3 regions of the Salinivibrio sp. PR919 genome follow, and region 1 is predicted to be linked to each of the others. Evidence: predicted binding sites of a transcription regulator. Region 1 holds the regulator's gene; each other region holds the start of a gene.
What was found. Region 1 encodes CRP, which controls carbon source genes, mostly activating them, when cyclic AMP is high. Its sites were predicted from a motif close to TGTGANNNNNNTCACA; they were not measured.

Region 1 (7,806 bases):
TATACTCTGAGCTGCATGAGACAGTGGATATTCGTCGTCAGCGCGATCTCAGACCGTAACACCGCCTCCCATTGTGGGCTGCGGTGTAAATTCAGACTGATCAATGACAGGGCTCGTCATGTCGGCTAAACACCCAATCATCGCTGTGACCGGTTCATCTGGCGCAGGCACAACCACGACCTCCGAAGCGTTTCGCAAGATGTTCAATATGATGAACATCAAAGCCTCTTGGTTAGAGGGCGATAGCTTTCACCGCTTCACGCGGCCAGAGATGGATGTTGAGATCCGTAAAGCACGTGAACAAGGTCGTCATATTAGCTACTTTGGCCCCACGGCCAACGACTTCCCACGCCTTGAGCAATTTTTTAAAGAATATGGCGAACAAGGCACCGGCAAGTATCGTCGTTATCTACACACCTTTGATGAAGCCGTGCCTTATAATCAAATGCCGGGCACCTTCACTCCCTGGCAAGATCTGCCTGAAAATACCGACGTATTATTTTATGAAGGCTTGCATGGCGGAGTGGTGGATGGTGACGTCAATGTCGCCCAACATGTTGATTTACTGATCGGCATGGTGCCTATCGTTAACTTGGAGTGGATTCAAAAGTTTGTCCGCGATACGCGCGACCGCGGCCATTCCCGCGAGGCCGTTACGGACTCCATTGTGCGTTCCATGGACGATTACTTGCACTATATTACGCCGCAGTTTTCTCGCACGCATATTAACTTCCAACGCGTCCCAACCGTAGATACATCTAACCCGCTGAATGCAAAAGGGATCCCGTCACTCGACGAAAGTTTTGTCGTGATCCGCTTTCGTGGCATGAAGAACGTCGATTTTCCTTATTTACTGCAAATGATCAGTGGCGCCTTTATGTCTCGGCACAACACGCTGGTCGTGCCCGGCGGTAAAATGGGATTTGCGATGGAGCTGATTATTCGCCCCTTGATCCAACAGTTGATTGAGAAAGGCAAGATAGGTTAAGCGCCGTAGCGCACTTAACGTGTATTACTTCTCAGGTCGTGATCTTAGCCACATTTTTGCCGAATTTTTAGGCGGTTGGCTTAGATCAAAATCAAGAAATCCAGATAGAAAAAAGATACACTCTTGTTAACATACAGTGAGCTTGTAGCCTGCGCCAAGACCTCGTATTCTGTGCATTGGACTGATGGGTTTCCATTCAGACAAAGACAGGACGTCGTTGCCGGGCAACACATGCAGAGGAAATAAGTTATATGGTTCCAGGAAAACCTCAAACAGACCCTACACTCGAGTGGTTCCTTTCACATTGTCATATTCACAAGTACCCGTCCAAAAGTACTCTGATCCATGCAGGGGAAAAGGCGGAGACCTTGTACTACATCGTGAAAGGTTCTGTGGCCGTACTAATCAAAGATGAAGAAGGCAAGGAGATGATCCTGTCTTACCTTAACCAAGGTGACTTCATCGGCGAACTTGGTCTGTTCGAAGAGGACCAAGAGCGCACCGCATGGGTACGTGCGAAATCACCTTGCGAAGTGGCAGAAATTTCATTCAAGAAATTCCGCCAGCTGATCCAAGTTAACCCAGACATTTTGATGCGTCTCTCCTCTCAGATGGCGCGTCGCCTGCAAGTGACCAGCCAGAAAGTGGGAGACCTTGCCTTCCTGGACGTGACCGGCCGCATTGCACAAACCCTACTGAACTTGGCGAAGCAACCTGACGCCATGACTCACCCTGACGGCATGCAAATCAAGATCACGCGTCAGGAAATCGGTCAAATTGTTGGCTGTTCGCGTGAGACGGTTGGGCGTATCCTTAAAATGCTGGAAGAGCAGAATCTTATCTCAGCTCACGGTAAAACCATTGTGGTTTACGGCACACGCTAATCCTCGCGTGTTGCGATAAAACCGGCGCTTTTGCGTCGGTTTTTTATTTTTATTGACTGGAAACTCATTACCTAAGTTCTACACTTCAAAAACGACCCATCTAACAACTGATTAACAGGATGTCGTTTATGAGAAGCTTACGTCACACCCTTGCTGCATTGCTACTCGCGGCGGTTTCTTCAACTGCTGCGGCGAATATCACCATTGTCCACCCAGAACCACGGGCTGGCTCTGCCCTCGATTTATACGCTATCGACTTGATTGAGTTTTTAGCGGAAAAATCGGGTGAGTCTGTCACGTTACAGGCCTTTCAAGGCCAAATTGGCTCTCAGTCTCGTAAAGTAGAAATGCTGAAACAAGGACGACTGACGGTAGATTGGCTCGGGGCCGACCGTACCCTTGAGTCAGAGTTACTTCCCATCCGTTATCCAGTTTTTCGGGGTCTCTTAGGCCATCGCTTGTTCATTACTAATCAAGCCACCGAACCCAAGCTTGCACAAATCAGTGACCAAGCAGGGCTCAATAATCTGACCATGATCCAAGGGCAAGGCTGGGCCGATGTGAAGGTCTTGCAGTCAGCGGGATTTCGGGTTCGAGAAATTTCAAGCTTTGAGAATATCTTTAAAGCCGTCGATACCGGACGGGCAGACCTCTTCCCGCGTGCGCTTATCGAACCTTTTAGCGAACTGGCAGAGCGACCTCAATATGCAAATCTGTTGGTCGATCCGCACTTAATGCTGATCTATCGCTTCCCGATGTTCTTGTTTGTATCGCCCCAAAACCCAGAGGTGGCGACCATGCTCAATGATGCCTTTGCGGCCGCCTATCAAGACGGATCCTTCATCGAATTTTTTGAGAATGCGCCTCTGGTAAAAGAGACCTTTGAGAAAGCCAATATTGGTGAGCGCACCTTTATTCGCGTCGACAACCCACATCTGAGTAATGAAACTCAGGCGATTGACGATAAATTCTGGCTCGATATTGAAAGTCGCTAAACACAGCCACCCAAAAAAGGAGAGCATCGCTCTCCTTTTCTTCTCTCGCCACTATTGATGCGTACTTTCAAAGATTTTATCAGCCGAGGCGGCGACAAAACCTTGATAAAGTTCACCGTCCGGAAGCGGATACCGTTTCGCAAACTCGTAGAACCCCCCCGGAATATCATGGCGTGCATCGCTAAATTGCACCGGCACGCGATCAGCCATCGTCGAGGATTGCTCCAAAAAGACTGATGCATCCCCTTTGACCTCCCCGCCAGATTCGTTAATGGTAAAACCATTTTGGCGCAAGGTATCGTTAACCGCTTGACAGCTATCATGGTTGTTCAGCTGATTCACGCTGACGGTAAAGTGGTTCGCCCCATAGCCATGCGCTGCCACCCAAGCTGCATATTCACTTTCATCCGCTAACGTCTTGTAGGTTTGCCAATCCAACTCCCACAAACGTCCTTGATGAAGAAAATCGCTCCCTTTCAGCGCATCATCGTCTACATTCGCCACTAAGTCGCGCACGATGGATTGCAATGTTGTCGAGCATTGGCCCACCATCAATTCACTAATAAACACTTTCGGCATCAAAGGGTCGGGATGCTCGTAGTGACGTGCGTTGAGCTTCTTCGCTTCAAAGGTGTACTCACCTTTCGGTTCATAGCCCAACGCAATAAAAGGACGGGCAAGCTTGTCCAGCCCTACATTAGGCAGTGCAAAGGTGCGCAGTGCAATGTGATCATTGATCAGGGGTTGGCCTTCTTCGAGCAACCCATGCACTTTCTGCGCAGAAGGGCAAAGACGCTGGGTGTAGTCTTGCCACAGTCTGTCAAATAACGCTTGGCAACTATCCATGTTGTTCTCCTTAATCAAGAGGCGTGATCCCCGGCGCAAAGCTCTCGGGCAAGGTGACCTGCTCGCCTTCCATCGATGCCATAGGGTAGGCACAATAATCGGCGGCATAATAAGCACTTGGACGCAGGTTACCCGACGCGCCCGGACCACCAAATGGTGCATCCCCACTGGCACCGGTCAATTGACGGTTACGGTTTACAATACCGGCGCGAATATGGTCAAGGAAGTATTGCCATTCACCATCGTCGTCACTGATAAGGCCTGCCGATAAGCCGTAGCGGGTATCATTCGCTTTCGTCAATGCATCGGCCATATCGGTGTAACGCTGCACCTGCAATAAAGGACCGAAGTATTCTTCATCGGGTAACTCGGCGATCCCGCTAACATCAATGATCCCCGGCGAGATCACGGCATCATGGCGATGTTCACAAGCGACGACTGGCTTGCCACCGAGATCGATCAGTTTTTGCTGAGTGGCTAAGATCCCTTCGGCTGCCGCCACAGAGATCTGTGCGCCCATAAAGGGCGCCGGATCATCGAATTGGCCGCCCACACGGATCGTTTTAGTCCACGCTGCCAAGCGCGCCAAGATCTTGTCACCCACCTCCCCTTTAGGAAGAAGCAAACGACGTGCACACGTACAACGCTGACCGGCACTGAGGTAAGCCGATTGAATAATGGTATAAACCGTGGCATCCACACCACTATGTTTATCACTGATAACCAGTGGGTTATTGCCCCCCATTTCCAATGCCAGCATTTTGTCCGGTTGGCCGGCAAACTGGCGATGGAGGATGTGTCCGGTGTTGGCACTCCCGGTAAATAGAAGGCCATCAATACCTCGCGCTTGTGCTAGCGCTTCGCCGGTATCACGACCCCCTTGCACCAAGTTAATCAGCCCAGCAGGTAGACCGGCTTCTAACCAGTAGCCAAGGGTTTGTTCAGCCACTTTAGGCGTCAGTTCGGATGGCTTGAAAACCACACTGTTTCCGGCCAATAGTGCCGGGACAATATGGCCATTAGGCAAGTGACCGGGGAAATTATACGGCCCAAACACTGCCATCACACCAAGGGGACGATGCCGCAGTACAGCTTGCGTACCATTGACGTCTTTTTCCCGCGATCCTGTACGTTCATGGTAAGCGCGCAGCGAAATGGCAATTTTACCCACCATGGCGCCCACTTCGGTTTTGGTTTCCCAAAATGGCTTACCGGTTTCTTCAGCGATGGTACGCGCCAGATCGTCGGTATTGGCTTTCACAATTTCAGCGAAGCGTTCTACCAAGGCTTGGCGCTCGGCAAAATCGGTATTCCGCCAAGTAAGAAAGGCTTGTCGTGCCGCGCTTACCGCTTGTTCAACCTGCGGTTTCGTGGCTTCATTGCCTTGCCAAATACAACGGCTATCAAAAGGGTTTAGCGAAGTCATGACGTCGCCTTCACCCGGCGTCCATTCACCATTGATCAAATGGCCTGCGGTTTGATGTGTCATCCTTACTCCTCCATCGCGATCAAACGGAGTCGATCGCCGTCTTTAACTTGCAGCGCTTCGGCAACCTCTGGCGCAATCACAACGTGATTGGTTTCCGGATCAAGTGCCGCTTTCGCCGCAGTCGCGCGGAAGCCCGCAAAATCGGTATTCGAAATTAAGTAGTGCTGAGCACTGCTATGCTCACGCACGCTAGCCGTCGCATTAAATGAATGGCGGACCGATTCGATATTGTGGCGCAAACACTCGACCGTTGGACCGGCATCAAAGATGTCCACATATCCTCGGCATGAAAAGCCTTCTTTCTCCAACAGACGCAGTGCTGGCCGTGTTTTCGGGTGCACTTGTCCAATCACAGCACGCGCTTCTTCACTCAACAGACTGACGTAAATCGGCAACTTAGGCATTAAGTCGGCAATAAACCCTTTCGCACCGATACCGGTTAGGTAATCGGCCAAAGTAAAGTCAATCGAAAAGAAGTTGTCCTTAAGCCACTGCCAGAACGGCGAATTGCCATCATCATCAGACACGCCACGCATTTCGGCAAAAATCACATCCGCAAAGCGCTCAGGAAACTCAGCGAGCATCAAGAAGCGACACTTGGAAAGCAGTTTACCGTTGAGGCCACCTCGAAACTCAGGACGCAAAAACAGGGTGCAAATTTCCGTCGCTCCGGTGTAGTTGTTACCAAACGTCAGCACTTCAACAATGTTATGGACATTGAGCTTGCGCGATGAGTGCACCACTTTAGTTAAGTGATAACTATAAAAGGGGCTATCGAGGCCGATTGCCGCCTCGATCCCCGTGGTGCCCGCAACCTCACCTGTTTCGGTATCTTCGGCCACCATCAGGTAGCCTTCCATGCCAGGGCTAGTGACGTGCTTGGCAAAGCTTTCTAGCGAATTGTTGATACGTCCTTGTAGCAAATCGGCATCAACCGGCAATGAGGTAAATCCATGACCGGACTCTTCCGCACACAACATCAGTGCATCAAAATCTGACGCACGGATAGGCCGAATAACTAACATCTCAAATCCCTCCGAGTGTAAAGGCCGCCTTATGCAGCAACGACCTTCGCAATAGCACGATCAAGGCGCGCCATACCTTCTTCAATATCCGCTTTGGTAATCACCAATGATGGGGTGAAACGCACCACATTCGGGCCCGCGACCAGCACCAGCAAGCCTTCCTCACCGGCCGCCACTAAGATGTCTCGCGCACGCCCTTCCCACTCCTTGTTGAGTGCCGCGCCAAGCAACAAACCTTTACCGCGCACTTCACTGAAGATGCCGTATTTATCGTTGATCGCTTCTAGACCATCGCGGAACCACTGTTCGCGCTCAATAACACCGTCAAGAACCTCGGGTTTGGTCACTTCGTCCACCACCGCTTCTGCGACCGCACATGCCAAGGGGTTACCGCCATAGGTTGAGCCATGCGTCCCCGGTTTCATGTGTGCCGCTAGGGCTTCGGTGGTCAACATGGCACCAATCGGGATCCCCCCACCCAGTGACTTAGCGGTGGCTAAGATATCGGGAGCGACGCCCGATTGTTGATACGCATAGAAGGTGCCCGTACGGCCATTACCGGTTTGCACTTCATCGAAGATCAGCAAGGCATTGTGTTTGTCACACAGCTCACGTACACCTTCCAAGAAACCCGGCTCTGGAGGAATAATGCCGCCTTCACCTTGCAGTGGCTCCATCATCACCGCACAAGTGCGATCGGAGATATGATCAGCCAGCGCTGCTAAGTCATTGTATGGCAGGTGGGTAATATCACCCGGCTTAGGACCAAAACCGTCAGAATAAGCAGGTTGACCGCCCACGGTGACCGTGAAGAAGGTGCGACCATGGAAACCTTTGCTAAACGCAATGATTTCGCTTTTGTGCTCGCCGTGTTCTTCTTTTGCCCAGCGGCGCGCCAACTTTAGCGCTGCTTCGTTCGCTTCGGCGCCAGAGTTTGCGTAGAAAACACGATCCGCAAATGACAACTCAGTGAGGCGCTTTGCAAGACGCAATGCAGGTGCATTCGTCATGACGTTGCTTAAGTGCCAAAGCTTTTGAGCTTGCTCAGTCAACGCATCCACCATGACGGGATGACAATGGCCCAAACAGCTCACCGCAATCCCACCCGCAAAGTCGACGTACTCTTGCCCTTCTTGGTCCCAAATGCGGGAGCCTTTGCCGTGATCTGGGATCATGGGCATCGGGTTGTAGCAAGGTACCATCACTTCATCAAAGAGTTTACGTTCTACTTTTTTGTCCATCGTCATCACTCAATCCTTCTGTGTTTTTTCCATGACGCATAGTATTTACATTCTTTTAACCGCGGCAATAGCAGATTATTTTTTCTTTTCAGCAGAATAACAAATACCATGCAAATTAGAGATATAGTTATGCACAAAGTGTGAGGCGAAAGAAGCGCCTAATCAGCAAGGCTGAGATGCCTGTAAGGCATGAGTGGTGCGGGATGACGGTGATGGCTGCATAAGGTTGCAGCCACTGATAATCACGTCAGAAAAAACGAAATGTGAAAATAGTGATAAAGATCGCTATTTTTTGTAACTATTGCTGTAAGAAATTCGCCAGTAAGTCATGGCCGTGT
Region 2 (4,468 bases), on a different contig from region 1:
GCTGGGGCGACATGATTTCTTGTACCGGCGTTTCATAAGGCAAGCCTTCTGCTAACACGCGATTACGTAAGTCACGATCAGTAATGATCCCCAGCACTGGATTCAGGCCAGTTTCTGGATCTGGCTCATCGCCCATCACCAAAATTGACGAGACCGCTTCTTGCGACATAACTTGGGCTGCATATTGTACCGAGTCGGTACTATCGATCATCACGGGGTCGCGAATAATCAGCTTCTTAACCTTGGACGTCGTCAGATCATTGGCTTCATTATGGCTCGATACCGCCTGACGTAATCGCGTCCGGTCTTCGACCTCGACAAAATCGGCAAAGTGTTCAAATTCATCAAACAAGCGGTTAAATGTCGCCTCAGGGATGAAGTACACCAAGGTGTCTTCGATCGCCTTGGCGGGCATACGCACCCGGTTGTTCATCAAAAGCCCCATTTGACCGAAGATATCCCCCTCGGCGATACGGTTGTACAAGGTGCCATTACGACGATACAGCTCGACAGCACCGCTACGGATCATGGCTAAATCATGAATCTCATCGCCGTAGGCAAAAATCGTCGTGCCCGCTCGGTGATAACTAATTTCGATGCTTTGCGCGACCTCAGCAACCACCTCTTCGGGAATCGATTCAAAAGGGGCGTATTGGGAAAGAAATGTCGCAATTTCAACTTGTTCAGCTTCCATGATGCTCACCTAGCGTTGCGAGAAAGTGCAAGGGTATGCGGTTGACTATTTACAATAGATGAAACCTAAAAGCGTTGTCTCACCCATCACATATCAAAGTTGTTGGTAATAAAAAAGGCAGTCCCGAGGGCCTGCCTTTTTCATCATAGCTAACTGTTAGTTACTTAGCACGTACAGTTACTTAGCGCGCGGCTCTGATGCCAACCCTTTAAACAAGGAAGCCGTCGCCACCAAGAGTACAATCGTGAACGGGAAGCCGGTTGAAACCGCCATCGCTTGTAGGGCAACCAAGCCACCACCAAGGATAAGCGCCACCGCAACTAGACCCTCGAAAGACGCCCAGAAAACACGTTGTGGCACTGGCACGTTCACTTTACCGCCTGCAGAAATGGTATCGATAACCAATGAGCCCGAGTCAGACGAGGTCACAAAGAACACGATAACCAGAATGATACCGATGAATGAGGTAATCGATGCCAACGGCAAATCATCCAACATCGCAAACAGTTTCAGTGACAGCTCTGCATCAACAACTGCGGTGTAACCTTCGTTTACAAATTGACCAATCGCGGTGCCACCGAATGCGGTCATCCATAACACACAAGCAGCAGATGGGATCAGCAATACGCAGGTGATAAACTCACGCACTGTGCGGCCACGAGATACACGCGCAATAAACATACCTACAAATGGGGACCATGAAATCCACCATGCCCAATAGAACGAAGTCCAGCCCTGCGTAAAGTTGGCATCTTCACGTGCAAACGGCATAGACAGCGCAGGCAAGTTTTGAAGGTACGCGGCGAGGTTACCAAAGAAACCGGTCAAAATGGCTAGCGTTGGACCCACTGCAATCACAAAGATAAGCAGTAGCAGCGCAAGCAGCATGTTCACTTCGGAAAGGCGTTTCACCCCTTTATCTACCCCGGCAACCACAGACAGGATGGCCATCGCGGTGATACCCATGACAAGCAGCACCTCAGTGGTGTTACCCAGTGGGGTATCAAACAGATAGTGAAGACCAGCAGACGCCTGTGATGCTCCGAGACCCAATGACGTTGCAAGGCCGAAGAGGGTCGCGATGATCGCAAGAATATCGATCACGTGGCCGGTCCAGCCCCATACACGCTCGCCAAAGAGCGGGTAAAAGACAGAACGCATGGTCAAAGGCAAACCTTTGTTGTAGGCAAACAGAGCCAGACCTAGCGCCAAGACAGCGTAGATAGCCCAAGGGTGAAGACCCCAGTGGAAAATCGTTGCAGACATACCTAGGCGTCGAGCCGCTTCAGCATCTCCGGCTGCAGCACCTAACGGTGCCCAGTCGGTACGAATACCGTTTGCATCAACAGCGGTACCGCCCAATGAGGTTTGAAAGTGTGTTAACGGCTCTGAAACACCGTAGAACATCAAACCAATACCCATACCGGCGGCAAACAACATCGCAAACCAACCCGCATAGCTATAATCCGGCTTAGCTTCTGTCCCGCCGAGACGAACGCGACCCAAAGGTGACACAATCAGCACTAGACAGGCGATAACAAAAATATTACCTGCAGAAAGGAAGAACCAGTCTAGGTTCGAGGTCAACCAACCCCGAAGATCACCAAAAACAGGGCCGATTTGGTTTTGAAATGCCAAAGTGACAAATACAAAGGCCATAATGGCCAGCCCCGAGACCATAAATACTCGGTTGTGAATATCAAAACCAAACGGGCCAAGTTTAACGGCCACGTTATCCTGACCGACCTGGTAGTCAGTATCGATCGGGTTAACTTTCCCGTCCGGTTTCATCATATCTTCATGGCTTTTATCGCTCACGAGTTAACTCCTTAGTCCGTTTGTTCGGAAGCCTGTGAGTGTCGGTGGCCTGTGCGCTCAATTGGCCTTTTCATCGCAAAACGCGGATAAAAAAGTTGACCAGCAGCAAGAACCGCAACATCCACACAGCTCACTACCCTAACATAAATGCGTAACGATTTAATTAGGGCACTAACCAAATGTCGATTTTATAACCAGCTATTAATCAATATATCCACTCAATCCCAGACTAGACGCGGCCTAGAACTCATTTGAACTCTTTATTTCAGAGCTATAAAGGATCGTGTCATACACATTCCTCTTCTAGGTTTAGCGGAAATACGCCGTATCATAAAAAGAATTCATTGATAGTGCTCACAAAAAATACCTATGTTCACCAGCAAAACTTTTGATGGATCACAAAGACATCGTGAATAGCATGCGTCTGTTCAAGTACCTATCGTGAAGCCGCTCTGAGCTCGCACGACTCGCCTACGAGCGCATAACCTCCAAGCCACAAAAATGCAAAATAATGCAACAATATGATTTATTCGTGACACTTGTCACACTGAGAAAAATAAGTACAATACCGCCGCAATCGTTTTCCATCCCAGTTTAACGTTTGCGGAGCAAGCATCATGCAATTTGGCATCGGCCTTTTGGGGATTAGCGTCCTCTTTCTTATCGCGATTGGATTTTCAGAAAATCGTCGCGCGATCAACTGGCGTACCGTCGGTGGCGCTTTCGTTATTCAAATCGTCTTTGCCGGGTTTATTATCTCCGTCCCGCTTGGTCAGCGCATTCTGGCTAACGCATCAGAAGCCGTGTCCGCAATTATTAGCTTTGGCGATATTGGTGCTGAGTTTCTATTTGGTGATCTCGCGAAATTTAAACTTGGCTTTATCTTTGCTTTCAACGTTTTACCAACTATCGTCTTTTTCTCCGCTCTGATCGCGGTGCTTTACCATTTAGGGATCATGGCTTGGATTATTCGCCTGATCGGTGGCGTACTACGACGCGTACTCGGCACCTCGCGCACTGAATCGATGTCAGCCACTGCCAATATCTTTGTCGGATCGGTAGAAGCCCCTCTTGTCGTGCGCCCTTTTCTCGCCTCAATGACGCGCTCAGAATTATTTGCAGTCATGGTCGGCGGGTTAGCCTCCGTCGCTGGAGGCACCATGGTTGGATACGCAGGCCTCGGTGTTGAAATGAAATACCTGYTCGCTGCCGCCTTTATGTCCGCACCAGCCGGTCTAATGATGGCAAAGATTATGGTCCCGCAGACCGAAGCGCCTATCAGCCATACCCAAGCGCAAGCCGAGCAAGATAACCACGATAAGCCTGTCAACTTGATCGATGCAGGCACACAAGGTGCTTTAAGTGGATTACAAATTGCGATGGCAGTCGGGGCTAGCTTACTGGCCGTGATCAGCATGATTGCGCTGATTAACGGCGGGTTGGGTAAACTTGGTCCTATGATCAATATGCCTCAGTTGAGCCTGGAGTGGATATTCGGCTATGTGTTTGCACCAGTTGCTTGGCTCATCGGTATTCCGTGGGGGGAAGCAATGACTGCGGGTACCTTGATTGGTAAGAAAATTGCGGTGAATGAATTTGTGGCGTTTGCTGATTTTATGAATCTAAAAGGTGCACTTTCTCCCCATAGCCAAGCCATTGTTACCTTTGCTCTGTGCGGCTTTGCCAACCTCACTTCGATCGCGATGTTGATGGGCGGACTGGGCGGTATTGTTCCAGAGCGCCGAGGTGATATCGCCAAATTAGGAATGCGTGCCATTCTTGCCGCCACCTTAGCAAATCTGATGAGCGCAACATTAGCAGGGCTGTATCTGACTTTGTAACCTCAATCACGCTAGATCGTTTTACCATCATTCTGACGGTTCAGTGTTTCTCACCAAGGACGGTGAGTGCACAAAAAAGCCTCGAAGAGAACGGGCTTCATCTGTTACACTTCAT
Region 3 (7,708 bases), on a different contig from region 1:
AACGCACGATCCATCGCACCGCCGCCATCAACCACTAAAACCTGACCTTGGCCGGGCGTTGCGAGAAGCGCTTTCACTTTGGAGTTATCGTGATAACAGCGAACAGTACGTATCCGTCCTTCAAAGCCGCTCACCGCGCCAAAATCTTGCCACTGAATGGGTAACCAACGCACAGCGTCTGGGTGGTTGTCGCATAAATCAGGTAGCCTATCGTCCATGATGCTCTCCTTAGTCCATTGATGAGTCTGTCAACTCCAGCAGGGATGAAAACGTCACGCCTAGTGACTGCGGCGCAAAATCTGTCATCAGTGCAGGCAGTAACCATAATGTATCCTCCTCCACCCAATAAATCGCGTTTTGCTGCCACGTTTTCGCCAATGCAATCGCTTCGTCTTGACTCAGGGCAACCGCAAAGCCCGGCTCAAACCAGCTGCCATCAGGTGCCCCACCATGCATTGCCCAATAGCGGATCCCCGCTTTCTCCATCTCATCCGCGAGTTGACGATTACGTAATTGATTCTCTTTCTCAGATAAAGGTTGGCTACGAGGGTTAAATGCGGTAAGAATGGCAAAAGAGCGGACACTGGGTGCTTGGGGTGCCCGAAATGCGATCTGCTGGTAAGTTTTCCACAAATCGCTGGCGTTATTCTGATCACACATTATTTACACCTGTTCGTTACTAACATTATGCTTAATTGCTAATTATGCGCTAGTATTCATAAAGTTAAACGGGAAGTTGACCCTAATCACCAACAAAGATGCTTTTGATTGGGGTCAATAAAGGATGAAAAAAATCATCAACGTTCACCGTAATATATTGTTAGCGCGCTGTTAAATGAATACAATTAGCGGCAATCAATGGATATAACAGTGATTGCCTCTGAGGCTTACGAGGGCCGATAACGCCCCACCTCAACTGGAACACACGGTGCGTTGTCTAGCATCGACACACACCTCTCTATGGATGGCGTGCCATATGTTGATTGCGAGGCATCCTCTCGCAATTTTGTAAATTTTTTTCATGGGCTAGTGGAACTAGACTGTGAAGTGCAACCGGATTCTATTTAGATATTAGGTATCGCCAATGCAAACCCCGCAAATTCTGATTGTAGAAGATGAACAAGTCACACGTAACACGCTGAAAAGTATCTTTGAAGCGGAAGGTTACAATGTCTTTGAAGCCAGCGATGGCGACGAGATGCATCAAGTCCTATCCAATCATCAAGTGCACTTGGTGATTATGGACATCAACTTGCCCGGTAAAAACGGTCTATTGCTCGCGCGTGAATTGCGTGAACAAGGCGACATGGCATTGATGTTCTTGACGGGCCGTGACAACGAGGTCGACAAAATCCTAGGGCTGGAAATTGGTGCCGATGACTACATCACCAAGCCATTTAACCCTCGTGAATTGACCATTCGTGCACGTAACTTGTTAACCCGTGCGATGAGTAGCGTGAACGGTGGTGAAGAAAAACGCAACGTTGAACAGTATGTGTTTAATGGTTGGGTTCTTGATATCAACAGCCGCTCTTTGATTAACCCTGAAGGCGAGTCGTTCAAATTGCCGCGTTCAGAGTTTCGTGCCCTGCTGCACTTCTGTGAAAACCCAGGCAAAATCCAGACCCGTGCTGAGCTGTTGAAAAAGATGACAGGTCGCGAGCTAAAGCCGCATGACCGTACTGTGGATGTCACAATTCGTCGTATTCGTAAGCACTTCGAATCACACAGCGACACCCCAGAGATCATTGCCACCATTCATGGTGAAGGCTATCGCTTCTGTGGTGAGCTCGAAGATCAATAAGTTGCACACCCAATATGAATAAGGCGCCTGATGGCGCCTTTTTTGTTTAGCTTATTGGTGGCGTTTAGGAGGATTGCTCATCTAACCATGCTTTTAACACCGTCAGATCGTGCTGATAGCCTACTTTAATTTCATCAACCCAATCGGCAATATTCTCCCACCACGCAGGTAACTCGGGAGACTGCGCTTTTTGAGCCACTTTTTGCACATGCTTTAAGCCCACTGAGCCTGCCGCACCTTTAATTTTATGCGCTTCCGACACAATGCCATCTTGGTCGCGTGCGGTCATATTCGAATCAAGAATCGCGATGTATTCCGGCATCAATTGTTCAAACATTTCAATGCTTTTTCGCACAGGCTCGGTGCCAACCAGCTCGACATAGCCGGTGAGCATGTCCATATCCAACAGCTTTTCCGCTTGCTCGCTTGCGACTGGCCGCGTCGACGCACTCTCGTCAGTCACCGCTTCTTGCCCCTCCGCCAGCGCATAACGCTCAATCACTTGGCTAAGTGCCGCGACACTAATCGGCTTGCTGATTGCATCATCCATGCCTTTGTCGATGTACTCGCCTTTGTCTTTGATCACATTGGCGGTTAATGCAACAAGTGGTGGTAAGCTCGACTGTGTTTCGCGTAATGTTGCTGCAATATCAAAGCCGGTCATATCCGGTAATTGAATATCTAACAACAGTAAATCAAACGCCCCCGGCATAAAGGTGTTGAGTGCCGACTGACCATCTCGCGCAACGGTCACCTCATGGCCTAGACTTTCCAATAAATTGGTAGCGACCGTGATATTCAGCTCAATATCTTCGACAAGCAAAATGCGTAAGCGGCTATCGCTGCGCGTGGGCAGTTGGACTTCATCATCCGCAGGCTCACTCAAAGGCACGGAAACCGTGACGGTAAAGGTACTCCCTTCGCCTTCTTCACTATCGACGGTAATGTCGCCTCCCATCATGCGTGCTAACTGGCGAGATACGGCAAGTCCAATCCCGGTTCCCACAGCATGCAAGTTTTCTTCGCCTTGTTTTACCTGATAGTACATGGCAAAAATTTTATCTTGCTCATCAGCAGGGATCCCCACCCCGCTGTCTTCAACTTCAAAGCAAAGATGCGCGTTGTCGTCCTCCACATCTGCACTGACGGTGATGATCACACAGCCTTGCTTGGTGAACTTGACCGCATTCCCGACCAGATTCCACAAAATTTGCCGTAGTCGTGTCGCATCCACGGCGACAAATTCCGGCAAATCTGTCACCCGTTCAAGCTCAAAACGCAGCCCTTTTTGCTCCGCCATCAGGCCAGAGATGTTTTCAATCTCAGTAACAAATTCACGCAGATCGATGCTAGTGGGATACAAGGACAGCCGGTTTCGATCGGATTTATCTAAATCGATAATATCGTTGAAAATATTACCCAAGGTGATGGCACTGACGTAAATGGTACGTAAGTAATTGCGTTGATCATCATCCAGCGGCGAGTCCAATAGCATGCGGCTCAACCCGACAATCCCATTAAGCGGTGTGCGCAGCTCGTGGCTGATGGTGGAGATAAAGGCGGTTTTATCTCGGCTCGCTTTCTCCAATGCATCTTGATAACGCTTACGTTCGGTGATTTCACGGCCAAAGCCCAGCAATCCCAAATGACGCCCGTCTCGCGCAAAGAAAGGGACTTTGCGCAGTTCAAAATAGGCCTTGCGTCCATCTTGATACTCAAGCCATTGCTCGTAGGTAATGGAGACATTGTTATCAAAGACTTGCTGATCGGTCTCCACCACTTTCGCGGCGATATCCTCGCGATAGACATCCCACGGCGTCAGGCCCTTCAGCGCCTTCTCTTTATAGCCGGTCAGCTCTTCCATCGCGCGGTTACAGCCGGAGAACTGCCCCTTCGCATTGCGGTAATAAATCAGATCCGGCGACGCATCAATAAACGAGCGCAGCAATGCGGTTTGCTCGGCCAGCTCTAGCTGAGCTTTTTCCCGCTGATACACCTCGTTTTCTAGATCCTTGATCGCCTCTTGGCGCGCACTCTCAGCTTTTTTACGCTCGTCGATTTCTAAATTCAGTTGCTCAATATTTTCGGTCAATTGCCGGTTAAGACGCATGTCTCGCGCACGCATCTCTTCTAATTTAGACACCAGCTTAGATAAGCGCTGCCTCGATTCTTCCAGCTGATCCACCACCACGGACAAAAAATAAACCGCCCAAGGGGTGATCACCAGGCCGAAGAAAATCGAGCGGATAATGTCGATATTTTGCACCGTGCCTTCCAGCACCAAGGTGATGCCCACTTGCACCACCACGGCCAGTGCCACAAGCGCGAGTGCAAGTAGCATGCTGAAGCGGACAATGCCCAGCTTGACCAGCAAATCAACATAATACTGCGCTAATACTTTGAGTTGTTTCATAAAGGCTTACTACACGCCAGTTAAGAGTGGAAGTGTTCATGCTCAGGGCGTCGCGCATCGCTCTCTGTGGCGCTAGACGTTGGTCCCATTAAGCTGACTTGATTGCGCCCCAGCCGCTTCGCCTGGTACATGGCTAAGTCGGCTTGATGGATAAGCTCCCCATAATCCCCTTCGGGTGAGGGGATCATACACGCAACGCCCAGACTCGCGGTCATCACCGCTGCGACCGGGGAATACTGATGCGCGATTTCACGCTCGGCCAACGCCGCCCTTGCCCGCTCGGCAACTAAAGCAGCCCCATCAAGCTCAGTGTGAGGCAATACAATAGCAAATTCCTCTCCACCATAACGTGCGACCGCATCAAGTGGTCGATTAATCGCCGATTTAAAAGCGTTCGCCACTTGCTGCAAGGCCCAGTCGCCTTGTTGATGGCCATAATTATCGTTGTAAAGTTTGAAATGGTCGATGTCACAGAGGATCAAGGCAAGCGGTGTTTGTTCACGGGCGTGTGACCGCCATAACTTGCGCAATTGCTCATCAAAGCTGCGTCGATTCGCCACTTGGGTCAAACTATCCACGAAGCTCATTTCTTGGAATGACATGATCGCATCCGCTAGCTGTTGTTGGGTGTGCTTACGTTCGGTGATATCGCGCGCCATCACCAGTACTGCAAAGCTGTCAGTCACCGGATCATCAATACGCGATTTCGTCACTTCAAACCAAGTTTGCTCGCCGCTGGGCCGCCAAATCACATCTTCATAGGTAACGGTTTCCCCAGTATCCAGTACATGCTGATCGCGCTGACGATGCTGATCAAAAATATCTGCATCGACGACCTCTTGCGCTGGAGAGGTCTCAAGCGCTTCAATGGAGACCCCGAGCGCATCGGCATAGGCTTGATTACAGGCAAGGTGGTAATAGTCCTGATCAAAGATGCCAATCGGATCCACACTGGCATTAAAAATCGCGCTCAGTAAATTGCTCCGTTGCTGAAGCGCTTGCTCAGCCGATTGGCGATGATGCACCTCGCGTTGCAAACTTTGCTGCATTTGGTGCCAGTCGGTCACATCATGACTGATGCTCAAGGTGCCAACCACCTGTTGCTGATCATTTTTAAGCGCCGTGATATTAGTTTCGAGCAAACAGCTTTCGCCGTTTAACTGCGATGCCCAAGTACGCACCGTCTTTGAGCCAGACAACGGCTGATCGGCATGCCACATAATGCCCTCTTGCTCGCGGCCTCGCCAAAAGCGGTCAAAGGCCGCATTGGTTCCCACCACATTGCCATCGACATCTTGAAAGCAAACCAATTCAGCCAACGAATTAATCACGCTAAGCAAAACACCATGTTCTTGATGCTGTAACTGCCATTGCGCGTGGCGCGCCAGCGGTGCTAGCGACACTAACCATGCTTTTTTACGCCGACAACGAATGGGTAAGCCCGACAAGCGCACGCCAATGCGTACTCGATTCGCGCCAGGCGCTTTGACCTTAGCTTCGACATTAGAGAAAGGACGTGGCCACTGCTGAGCAACAATGAAGGCGCGTACCGCTTGTCGTTGGTGCTCATTGGCCGTTTTAAAGTGGTTTTTGCTGTCCACCAATGAAAATGCCTCCACACAAGCAGCATTGGCATACAAGATGTCACCCTCATCGGCGGTAACAATGGCATGGGGCGTATCGAGATCAGCCATATACACTCGCCAATGGGTTAACGCGACGGTTTCTTGTCGCGCACGCCACGCGTAGCCAAGCACCGCACCTAAAACAAGAAATGTAAATAAAATGAAAAATGCCATGCGGCTCCTGTGTGATCACAACCATCCTTGATTCGCGACATCTTTTCCCGTTGCGTCGCTTATAGAAGCGCTATTTTGCCACAGTTTTCTCAAAATACATGGCTACGTGCCTCACAGGTTTTTACTGTCAGTTGTCATTTTTTTACATCAAATCACAGCGTATCTTGCTATGAAACTGAAGACATAAAACGCACCCTGCTTTATTTCTTTCTTTGGTTAGAATTTATGCTCGAATTTGGCCTTAAATTAATAATTATTTAACAAAACAGCATAAACGCGAATAGCTATTATTCCCGAAAAAATTGGCACAAAACCTGAAAATATCAGGTGTTTAATTGACATCACACCAAGCTTCATGGTGCATAAAGGCTGCATAATAAAATTTGACCTTTAACTGCTTTGCCGTTAATTTGAAAGGTCGCTGAATAGCGCTTTCTGGATACGGCAGGCTAGGCATCGCGTTGAAAATCAGTAATTTAATTACTTACAAGCACGCGATTTTCCCGTTAAAAAAACACAACATAACGGGTGAGCTGTCACAGTCCTAGACGCTTTCAGAGTGGTCAGGAGGATCACGACAATAAATGCAATCACTGCGAGTGACGCAGTAGCAAGGGAGAATTGCAATGTCGCTGTACAACCCAATGTTGGAAAAGGATAACTGTGGTTTTGGTTTGATCGCCCATCAAGAAGGTGAGCCCAGCCACAAGTTGGTTCGTACCGCCATTTCCGCACTTGATCGCATGACCCACCGCGGAGGGATTAACTCCGATGGTAAAACCGGGGACGGTTGTGGGTTATTGCTCCAAAAGCCCGACCGTTTCTTTCGCCTTATTGCCGAACAAAACCAATGGAACCTGAGCCGTTTGTATGCGGTGGGAATGCTTTTCCTGAGCACAGATCCGGTGAAAGCGCAGCGCGCCCGCGCGGTGTTTGAACAAGAAATTGGTGCCGAAACACTCTCCGTGGTTGGTTGGCGTACGGTACCAACCAACCCTGACGTGCTGGGTGAAATCGCCAAGCAATCACTCCCCGTTATCGAACAAGTCTTTATTAACGGCCCGGCCGGTTGGCGCGCACGCGATTTAGAACGTCGCCTGTATATTGCGCGCCGCCGCGCAGAGAAAGCGTTAGCTGACGACACAGATTTCTACATTACCAGTCTGTCGACCCAAACCATCGTCTACAAAGGCTTGTGTATGCCGGCAGATTTGCCGCGCTTTTACACCGATTTGGCCGATTTACGCCTCGAGTCTTCGATCTGTTTATTCCACCAGCGTTTTAGTACTAACACGCAACCACGCTGGCCGCTCGCTCAACCGTTTCGTTACCTTGCCCACAATGGTGAAATCAACACCATTGAAGGTAACCGCCAATGGGCACGAACACGGGCATACAAATTTAACTCGCCCTTATTGCCAGACCTCCATCAGGCCGCACCTTTTGTCAATGAATCAGGATCGGATTCGTCGAGCCTAGATAACATGCTTGAGGTATTTTTGTCCGGTGGCATGGATCTCTTCCGCGCCATGCGTCTACTTGTGCCGCCCGCTTGGCAAAACCATCCGGATATGGATGATGAGCTGCGTGCATTCTATGACTTTAACTCCATGCACATGGAGCCATGGGATGGTCCTGCCGGTATTGTGATGTCTGACGGCCGTTATGCAGCTTGTAATCTCGACCGCAACG

Region 2: the regulator CRP is predicted to act here: its motif matches at 3,044-3,059, upstream of BZG83_RS01810 (NupC/NupG family nucleoside CNT transporter).
Region 3: the regulator CRP is predicted to act here: its motif matches at 6,542-6,557, upstream of gltB (glutamate synthase large subunit).

The regions. Positions count from the first base shown of each region.
Region 1 covers NZ_MUFL01000021.1:14,580-22,385, forward strand. The annotation lists gene BZG83_RS05955 (YheU family protein) at 1-59, shown strand, start outside; gene BZG83_RS05960 (phosphoribulokinase) at 119-988, shown strand; gene crp (cAMP-activated global transcriptional regulator CRP) at 1,240-1,872, shown strand; gene BZG83_RS05970 (hypothetical protein) at 2,001-2,867, shown strand; gene BZG83_RS05975 (DUF1338 domain-containing protein) at 2,919-3,713, opposite strand; gene astD (succinylglutamate-semialdehyde dehydrogenase) at 3,724-5,202, opposite strand; gene astA (arginine N-succinyltransferase) at 5,205-6,227, opposite strand; gene BZG83_RS05990 (aspartate aminotransferase family protein) at 6,257-7,474, opposite strand; gene BZG83_RS05995 (anthranilate synthase component II) at 7,767-7,806, opposite strand, start outside.
Region 2 covers NZ_MUFL01000005.1:58,982-63,449, forward strand. The annotation lists gene BZG83_RS01800 (DUF294 nucleotidyltransferase-like domain-containing protein) at 1-694, opposite strand, end outside; gene BZG83_RS01805 (BCCT family transporter) at 872-2,488, opposite strand; gene BZG83_RS01810 (NupC/NupG family nucleoside CNT transporter) at 3,130-4,353, shown strand.
Region 3 covers NZ_MUFL01000030.1:15,277-22,984, forward strand. The annotation lists gene BZG83_RS07760 (putative 4-hydroxy-4-methyl-2-oxoglutarate aldolase) at 1-218, opposite strand, end outside; gene BZG83_RS07765 (DUF3293 domain-containing protein) at 229-660, opposite strand; gene arcA (two-component system response regulator ArcA) at 1,085-1,804, shown strand; gene arcB (aerobic respiration two-component sensor histidine kinase ArcB) at 1,869-4,217, opposite strand; gene BZG83_RS07780 (GGDEF domain-containing protein) at 4,238-6,016, opposite strand; gene gltB (glutamate synthase large subunit) at 6,643-7,708, shown strand, end outside.